DNA from 3 places in the Serratia sp. OS31 genome. Region 1 is predicted to be linked to each of the others. Evidence: predicted binding sites of a transcription regulator. Region 1 holds the regulator's gene; each other region holds the start of a gene.
The links. The regulator CRP, encoded in region 1, controls carbon source genes, mostly activating them, when cyclic AMP is high. The targets are predictions, from matches to a motif close to ATGTGANNNNNNTCACAT.
Positions count from the first base shown of each region.

Region 1 (3,283 bases):
CGACGTGGCCAAACACGTCGATCTGCTGGTTGGCGTGGTGCCGATCGTCAACCTGGAATGGATCCAGAAGCTGATCCGCGATACCGGTGAACGCGGCCACTCCCGCGAAGCGGTGATGGATTCGGTGGTTCGTTCGATGGAAGACTACATCAACTACATCACGCCGCAGTTCTCACGCACCCATATCAACTTCCAACGGGTGCCGACGGTAGACACCTCCAACCCGTTCGCCGCCAAGGCTATCCCTTCGCTGGACGAGAGCTTTGTGGTGATCCACTTCCGCGGGCTGGACCAGATCGACTTCCCTTATCTGCTGGCAATGCTGCAGGGATCTTTTATCTCGCATATCAATACGCTGGTGGTACCGGGTGGCAAAATGGGGCTGGCGATGGAGCTGATCATGGCGCCGCTGGTGCAGCGACTGCTGGAAGGAAAAAAAATCGAGTAGACAACAGGGCGCGGCACAACCGCGCCCCTTTATCCGTTACGCCAGGTCGCGGATTTCAAAACTGTGGGTCACGCTGGCGGCTTTGCTCAGCATCAGTGAAACCGAACAGTACTTCTCGGCCGAGAGGTTTACCGCACGCTCCACGATCTTGTCGCTCAAATCTTTGCCGCTCACGATAAAATGCAGATTGATGTGGGTAAACAACCGTGGCGCTTCTTCGCGACGTTCAGAGGTCAGCTTCACCTCGCAATCACGCACGTCATTACGTCCTTTTTGCAGGATCGACACCACGTCGATTGCACTGCATCCCCCTACTGACATCAGCACCATTTCCATCGGACTGGGTGCTTTATCGCCGGCGTTGCCGTCCATCAATACCTGATGGCCAGACGCGGATTCGCCCAGAAACGTCAACCCTTCCACCCACTTAACTCTTGCCTGCATGCTGGTCACTCCGGTTAATTTCTTAAAATCACAGTACGCTTTCGCATAGAAACTGGCAACGGAACCTGATGCTAATCATGCTGAAGCGAGACAACACAAGACACCCGCCTCACTCTGTGCTACAAACAGAGCCGCAATAAATCTTTCCGGGACACTGATTTCAGGGAAACTCCCAGGGAAAGGCTCCTTTACCGGTATGTTAACAGAATGTAGCTTGCAGCTCTCCCGGCAAGTTAATATGCTAGAGCGACAGCGTATATTTATGACACGCCTCAAAACCTGCTGATAGCCACCATTAAAACAACGGCGACAGCACGTTTTACAGGGAACTCTGACCCCTGTGACACAAGGCAGCGATAACAACAGAGGATAACAGCGAATGGTTCTCGGCAAACCGCAAACAGACCCTACTCTCGAATGGTTCCTGTCTCATTGCCATATCCACAAATATCCATCCAAAAGTACGCTGATTCACCAAGGTGAAAAAGCCGAAACGCTTTACTACATCGTTAAAGGCTCCGTTGCGGTGCTGATTAAGGATGAAGAAGGTAAAGAGATGATCCTGTCCTACCTTAACCAGGGGGATTTCATCGGCGAGCTTGGATTGTTTGAAGAAGGTCAGGAGCGTAGCGCCTGGGTTAGGGCGAAGACCGCCTGCGAAGTGGCTGAAATTTCCTACAAGAAATTCCGCCAGCTGATCCAGGTTAACCCGGACATCCTGATGCGCCTGTCTGCCCAGATGGCAAACCGCCTGCAGATAACCTCTGAGAAAGTGGGTAACCTCGCCTTCCTGGACGTTACGGGCCGCATCGCGCAAACCCTGCTGAACCTGGCGAAACAGCCTGATGCCATGACCCATCCGGATGGCATGCAGATTAAAATCACCCGTCAGGAAATTGGCCAGATCGTCGGTTGCTCTCGTGAAACCGTGGGTCGTATCCTGAAAATGCTGGAAGATCAAAACCTGATCTCCGCTCACGGCAAAACTATTGTCGTTTACGGCACCCGTTAATCACTGAAAAAACGGCGCGATGATTCGCGCCGTTTTTTTATGCCCCGATTTATCATGTGGCGCCGACTGATTTACCATCCGGAAGTCAATTACGCACTGCGGCAAACGCTGGTGCTGTGCCTGCCGGTTCTGCTTGGCCTGCTGATCGGCCAACTGCAATACGGCCTGCTGTTTTCTCTGGTTCCCGCCTGCTGCAACATCGCCGGGCTGGACACGCCCCACAAACGCTTCTTCAAACGCCTGATCGTCGGCGGTTCGCTCTTTGCGCTCAGCAGCCTGCTGCTGCAACAGGCGCTACTTTGGCAGTTGCCGCTGCCGATACTGATGCTGGGCCTGGCGCTGCTGCTTGGCGTCAGCGGTGAAATCAGCCCGCTGCATGCCCGCCTGCTGCCCGCCGCGCTGGTTGCCGCCATCTTCTCTCTCAGCATGGCTGGTACGGTGCCGCTTTGGCACGCGCCCCTGTTGTATATCGTGGGCACCGCCTGGTACGGCCTGTTTACCTGGTTCTGGTTCAAGCTGTGGAAAGAGCAACCGATGCGCGAATCGCTCAACCAGCTCTATCTGGAACTGGCGGACTACTTCGAAGCCAAATATTCACTGTTAACCCAGCACACCGATCCACAGACCGCGTTACCGCCACTGCTGGTGCGCCAGCAAAAGGTCATGGACCTGATCACTTTGCTGTATCAACAACTTAATTTTCTGCCCCATGCCAGCAATCTCGAGCAAAAGCGTCTGCAACGCACCTTCCAGGTCGCTCTGGATTTACAGGAGCACATCACCGTCAGCCTGCATCTGCCGGAAGAGGTACAAAAGCTGGTAGAACAGAGCCAGGCCGAGGCCATCATCCGCCGCAATGCACAGGTGATTGCCAACCGGCTGCGCACGGTAGCGCATGACATTCTCTATCATCAGCATTCTCAGCGTTTCAATATGGACAATGAACTGGCCGCCCTGGAAAAAGTGGCGGCGCAGCATCCGGACAACCCGGTCGGCCAATTCTGTTACTACCACTTCAGCCGCATCGCCCGCCTGCTGCGCACCCAGCACCCACTCTACCGACGCGATCTGATGGCCAATCAAAACCGTCTGCCGTTCTGGCCCGCGCTGGTCAGTTATCTGTCGTTCAAATCCAACGCCCTGCGCAATGCGGCTCGGCTGGGAGTCACCCTGGCGGCGGGCAGCAGCCTGGGCATGATGTTCAATCTGCCAAAGCCTTACTGGATCCTGTTGACCATCATGCTGGTGAGCCAAAACGGCTACAACGCCACTCGGGTGCGTATCCAGCACCGTGCGCTCGGCACCCTGGTTGGGTTGGTGATTGCCGCCGGGTTACTGCAACTGCAGCTGCCCGAGGCTGAGACGCTGGGCGTGATGCT
Region 1 is NZ_JACJFQ010000038.1:12,998-16,280, reverse strand. It holds gene H5P17_RS22990 (phosphoribulokinase) at 1-448, shown strand, start outside; gene H5P17_RS22985 (OsmC family protein) at 485-892, opposite strand; gene crp (cAMP-activated global transcriptional regulator CRP) at 1,272-1,904, shown strand; gene H5P17_RS22975 (YccS/YhfK family putative transporter) at 1,959-3,283, shown strand, end outside.

Region 2 (3,283 bases), on a different contig from region 1:
GTTGATGCGGCGCAGCCGTAAGGCATGTTCTTGCTCAGCCTGCATTTTTAAACGCGCAAGCCGATCGCCGACATCGGTTACCAGATGCAGCATGCGTGAGCTGATGGTCAACGGTGGCTGATAGGATGGCATACGCAGCTTGGCCCGGTGATAAATGATACAAAAGTGTATCATGCCCCTGAGTCGGTACAGTAGCCCTTGCCAGCGCGTATAGCGCCTTGCATGTTGGCCTTTCACCGAAGAATAACCACCAAAAGGTGAATCGCGTATCGAATCGCATTCAGTTGATCTATTCTTATAGGCGCAAGGAGTGCAGCAAAAGGGACGGAGTCCGATGAAAAAGCAGGTTTATAACAGGAGTTATGTCACATGGCGGTAGGGATCAAGAGCAGAGTTTTCGCGCGTTGGTTGGCCCCGGTATTGGCATTGTTGGTGGTCATGCAATTGACCGCCTGCGGCGATAAAGAGCCGGAACAACGCAAGGCGTTTATTGATTACATCCAGAATTCGGTGATGCGCAGCGGCGCGAAAATCCCGACGCTGAGCGAAGATCAGAAACAGAAGTTCGGCAACTATGCCGGTGATTACGCCATCCTGGTCGGTTTTTCTCAGCAGTTGTCCAAGTCACTGGATGCCAGTCTGACGCCGGCGTTGGATCAGATTAACCAGATCCGCGCCGCACAGGACTACATGAGCAAGCGTGATACGCTGCAACAGTCCGTTGGGGCGCTGAACCTGCTGGGGCAGCAAATCCAGTCAGCCAAGTCGCAGGCGGATACCGCCCGGGCCGCGCTGAAGCAACCTGACGATCTGAAAGCCGTGTATAACCAGGCGTACGACAAGATTGTTACCGGGCCGGCCAATGCGCTGATGCCGGTGATTCCGACCACGGCCAGCTTCGTTCAGGATCTGGTTCAGGTGGGGGATTTCCTGCGTGCCCAGGGTAATCAGGTAGCGTTTAACAATAACGGCGTGCAGTTCCGTACTTCCCAGCAGGCAACGCAGTACAACACCATGATGTCGAATCTGGTGGCCAAGCAGCAGGATTTACTTAACGCACAAAAAGTCGTCTCCAGCGTTACTCAGTAATCTCCAAACGCAGAGGCCGGCATTCCGGCTTCTGCCATTCCCCTGTGACTTTCCAACGGCTTGCTCACTTCTTGCACCACGCTTCTGTACTACACTTCAATTAATCATCGATTTCCGACATGTAGTTTTCTTTCATTCATCACACCGCTATTTCCCGACGGGATGAATGCTCACAGGGAAGAACACCCCCAAGCCAGGATTCGGTAGCCACCGAAAAATAGATTGTGATCAATGTCACAATTTAAAAACAAACACGCATCAGAAAAATGTGATTAATATCACATTTAATGGGCATTTAAGCGATTTTTGTTCTCGTTGTGGCTTTTTTACACTGAGTAAATGTGATCGTGATCACTATAACTGCCCGGTTGATGGGGGTTGTAGTGTGATGTTTGTCACAAAAAATCCGTGAAGTTCGCACGGTAAAAACCGCGTGATAGAGTCCATTTCGCATACAGCGACAACATGGCTGGATCGTAACAACAATAATCACGCGCTCTTATTGTCAGCGCGTAACAATAGGGGTGTGTTTTATGTTTTCACCAGACATCAAAGTCAAAGTTCAAAACTTTGGCCGCTTCTTAAGCAACATGGTGATGCCCAACATTGGCGCCTTTATCGCCTGGGGTATCATCACCGCGTTATTCATTCCTACCGGTTGGCTGCCGAACGAAACCTTAGCCAAACTGGTAGGCCCAATGATCACTTACCTGCTGCCGCTGCTGATCGGTTTTACCGGTGGTCGCCTGGTGGGGGGCGATCGCGGTGGGGTGGTGGGCGCTATCACCACCATGGGCGTGATTGTCGGGGCGGATATGCCGATGTTCCTCGGCGCCATGATTGCCGGTCCGCTGGGCGGCTGGGCGATCAAGCATTTTGACCGCTGGGTAGACGGCAAAATCAAAAGCGGCTTTGAGATGTTGGTGAACAACTTCTCCGCCGGCATTATCGGCATGCTGCTGGCTATTCTGGCATTTATGGCCATTGGCCCGCTGGTCGAAGGGTTGTCACATATCCTGGCTACCGGCGTGAACATCATGGTGACCAACAACCTGCTGCCGCTGGCGTCGATCTTCGTGGAGCCGGCGAAAATCCTGTTCCTGAACAACGCCATCAACCACGGTATCTTCTCGCCGTTGGGCATCCAGCAGGCGACCGAAACCGGTAAATCCATCTTCTTCCTGATTGAAGCCAACCCAGGCCCGGGTATGGGCGTACTGATGGCCTACATGTTCTTTGGCCGCGGCAGTGCCAAACAGTCTGCCGGCGGTGCCGCGATCATCCACTTCTTCGGTGGTATCCACGAAATTTACTTCCCGTACGTGCTGATGAATCCACGCCTGCTGCTGGCGGTGATCCTGGGCGGTATGACCGGCGTGTTCACGCTGACCCTGCTCAACGGCGGTCTGGTGTCTCCGGCTTCTCCTGGTTCGATTCTGGCGGTATTGGCAATGACCCCTAAGGGCGCTTACTTCGCCAACCTGGCGGCGATCGCCGCAGCGTTCGCGGTGTCCTTTGTGGTTGCCGGCTTCCTGCTGAAAACCTCGAAAGCGAAAGAAGAGGATGATCTGGAAGAGGCCACTCGCCGCGTACAGGCGATGAAATCTGAGTCTAAGGGCGGTGCTGCGGCTCATGCAGCCGTCGATGGTGACCTGACCACGGTGCGTAAGATCATCGTTGCCTGCGATGCGGGCATGGGGTCCAGTGCTATGGGGGCTGGGGTGCTGCGCAAAAAAGTGGCGGACGCCGGGCTGAAAAATATCTCCGTGACCAACAGCGCCATCAACAACCTGCCGGATGATGTGGATCTGGTGATCACTCACCGTGACCTGACTGAGCGCGCGATGCGTCATGCGCCACAGGCGCAGCACATCTCGCTGACCAATTTCCTCGACAGCAAGCTGTATAACGATCTGACCGAGCGCCTGGTGGCGGCCAATAAAACCACCGATAACCAGCAGAAAGTCATCAGCACGCTTGACGACAGCTTTGAGGCCACCGAGCAAAACCTGTTCAAACTGAGCGAAAGCAACGTGTTCCTTAATCTGCAGGCCGGCGACAAAGAGCAGGCGATCCGCTTCGCCGGCGAGCAGTTGGTCAAAGGGGGCTACGTTGAGCCGGAATACGTCGCGGCGATGCTGGAGCGTGAAAAACTCACCTCAACCTACCTGGGCGAGTCGATCGCCGTGCCGCA
Region 2 is NZ_JACJFQ010000013.1:49,576-52,858, reverse strand. It holds gene H5P17_RS12920 (Fic family protein) at 1-93, opposite strand, end outside; gene H5P17_RS12915 (DUF3053 domain-containing protein) at 370-1,089, shown strand; gene H5P17_RS12910 (PTS mannitol transporter subunit IICBA) at 1,623-3,283, shown strand, end outside.
Region 2: the regulator CRP is predicted to act here: its motif matches at 1,356-1,373, upstream of H5P17_RS12910 (PTS mannitol transporter subunit IICBA).

Region 3 (3,283 bases), on a different contig from region 1:
CGTCCATTTGTCGCCAAACTTCTCGATCACCGAACGTTTTACCGGTTTCAGCGAGGTGTGGCTCAGCATGCTGATGAAGTAAGGTACCGGTTCGCTCAGCGTGACCTGCAGCGTTTTATCATCGATGGCTTTAACGCCCAGGCTTTGCGGCCCTTTCTTGCCGGTCAGGATATCGTCGATATTTTCAATTTTGGCGTACTGCAGATAGCTGGCGTAAGGCGAGCCGGTTTTCGGATCGGCCAGGCGCTGCCAGCTATAAACGAAGTCCTGTGCGGTCACCGGGGAGCCATCACTCCACACCGCGTCCGAGCGCAGGTGAAAAGTCCAGGTTTTGAAATCCTGGTTTTCCCATTGGGCTGCCGTCGCCGGTACCACATGCCCATTGGCATCGGTGCTGACCAGCCCTTCCAACAGGTTAAGAATAATATTACTTTCCGGTATCCCTTCGACCTTATGCGGATCCAACGAAGCCACTTCCGTGCCGTTGTTAATTACAATGCTCTGCTGCTGAGCCAATTGTACTCCGGCCGGAACGTCGGCCGCCTGAGCAGAATATACGGCGCTGATACTCAGCAAGCCGGCAATGAACATAGCCAATGGAGTGCGCTTTCGGGTTTGCTGCATGGTCGAGGCTCCTTTTCACCAACAAGCATTGCTTATCGATATTCGTGAAGTATTTATAAGTATTCTAAATAAACAGACACCAGCAAAAATCATTCCCACTTTGACGACGCAGCCGCGTTAATTGCGCGTAGAAAGTTGCTCGGAAATTAGCAGAAGGCAAATTCCATAGCCAATAATTTTTACAGAAATGTTAAGCAATTCTCTTTTATTGCATCAAGCCCGATCTGTACCCCTCGGACGAGGGTGACAATTACACGATATAACGCACTGATTTTAATCAGATAAAATAAAACAAGCCTTACCCTGACGGCGCACTGCAAGCTGACACAGTAGACAAAGAAACATTCAGTTAACAAAGCAGCCATTCAAAGAACAAACACCTGCTTATGTGCGGTTAATCACTAATAACACCTGGATGAAAGCGAGACAAGCCCTACAGAATGATGTGATTAAATTAACAGCAGATTTGATGTTAGGAGCGGGAAAAAGGGCAATAACTGGGGAAGATAAGGGGTAAAAACAACGCTTAGCGTTTTTATTGAGCAACAAATTGAGATTTATGCCACATACTGGTGCAAGTGAATAAAATTCATTCATATTGCGCACTATATTAATGCGAACCAATAATTGATTTTAATTTTTAAAATTAATTTGAGTCGTGAATCATCCTATTCACGACTCCTGCGCCGGATTACAACAGACCCGGGAATATGGCCTTAATACCGGTAACGATAAATTCGATACCCAAAGCCATCAGCAACAACCCCATGATTCGGGTGATGACGTTAATGCCGGTTTGCCCCAATAAACGCACCAACAATGGCGCGGCGCGGAACAATAGCCAGCAACAAAAGGCAAAGAGCGCGATCGCCAGGGTAAAACCCAACAGGTTTTGCCAGCTATGATAGCGGGAACTCCAGACAATGGTGGAACTGATGGCCCCCGGCCCGGCCATCAGCGGCAATGCCAGGGGCACTACGCCGATACTTTCACGGATTGCGCTCTCCGATTTTTCCTGTTTGTTCTGTTTGTCTTCCCCCAGTTTGCCGCTGATCATCGACATCGCAATGGTGACCACCAGGATGCCGCCGGCAATGCGGAACGAGTCAATGGAGATGCCGAACATGCGCAAAATCCCCTCCCCCAAAAACAGCGAGGTCCACAGGATTATGGCCACCGACAGGTTGGCGGTCAGGTTAGTTTTATTGCGCCCTGCCGCCGCCTGATAGCTGGTCATGCTGATAAATACCGGCAAAATGCCTACCGGGTTCACCAGCGCAAACAGGCCGACAAAAAATTTAATGTAGCCGGAAAAATCCAACAGAGATTGGCCCACAAATGACTCCGCTTTAATAGCTTTAAAAGTGACACTGCCTACGCGCGCTAATGTAATGGAATTGCCACGGGTAATCCATTGGTCATGACCGGGATTTTTATCTATTAATGTGGTAAATAATAAAATAACTCACCACTGTTAATGCAATGTACGGTTTATGATTTTTTATGTTAGAAAAAGTGCCTGACATCGCAGTTATCAAGAATGATTCTCAAAAACCATGGCTGAATGGTGTCAGCATGCGATTTTTTTGATTTAAATCACATAATCACTACCCAAGAGTAGTTAAGCTCTTAGTCGTAGTCAGGGAGTAGAACAGGTTAAGGAAAAAGTGGCATCTCTGTTCGGCCCGCTGTCTTCTCCTGCTGAAGCATCGGGTAAAGCTCTTTAAGCAAATCAGCAACATGCAGCACAAAAAGATGGGAAACCTTTGTTTTTAAAACAGCATTTTCCACCGATCTGTCTATACTAGTTGCTCGCACGGCTGATTTACTGAAAGAGTTTAACATTATCAGGAGAGCATTATGGCTGTAACAAATGTCGCTGAACTGAACGAGCTAGTTGCACGTGTCAAAAAAGCCCAGCGCGAATATGCCAACTTCACTCAAGAGCAAGTTGATAAAATTTTCCGCGCTGCTGCCCTCGCCGCTGCCGATGCCCGTATTCCTCTGGCTAAAATGGCCGTTGAAGAATCCGGTATGGGTATCGTTGAAGATAAAGTGATCAAGAACCACTTCGCATCCGAGTTTATCTACAACGCCTATAAAGATGAAAAAACCTGCGGTATCCTGTCTGAAGACGATACTTTCGGTACCATCACCATCGCCGAACCTATCGGCCTGATTTGCGGTATCGTACCCACCACCAACCCAACTTCCACGGCCATTTTCAAAGCGTTAATCAGCCTGAAAACCCGTAACGGCATCATCTTCTCTCCGCACCCACGTGCGAAAAACGCCACCAACAAAGCGGCAGATATCGTGCTGCAGGCAGCGATTGCCGCCGGTGCGCCAAAAGACATCGTCGGCTGGATCGATCAACCTACCGTTGAACTCTCCAACCAGCTGATGCACCACCCTGACATCAACCTGATCCTGGCCACCGGTGGCCCAGGCATGGTGAAAGCGGCCTACAGCTCCGGCAAACCGGCCATCGGCGTGGGTGCAGGTAATACCCCGGTGGTGGTTGACGAAACGGCGGATATCAAACGCGTCGTTGCCTCTATTCTGATGTCTAAAACCTTCGACAGCGGTGTGATTTGCGCCTCTGAGCAATCCGTCATCGTGGTTGACTCCATCTATGATGCGGTGCGCGAACGTTTCG
Region 3 is NZ_JACJFQ010000059.1:6,997-10,279, forward strand. It holds gene H5P17_RS25600 (ABC transporter substrate-binding protein) at 1-624, opposite strand, end outside; gene H5P17_RS25605 (YchE family NAAT transporter) at 1,316-1,960, opposite strand; gene adhE (bifunctional acetaldehyde-CoA/alcohol dehydrogenase) at 2,485-3,283, shown strand, end outside.
Region 3: the regulator CRP is predicted to act here: its motif matches at 2,209-2,226, upstream of H5P17_RS25605 (YchE family NAAT transporter).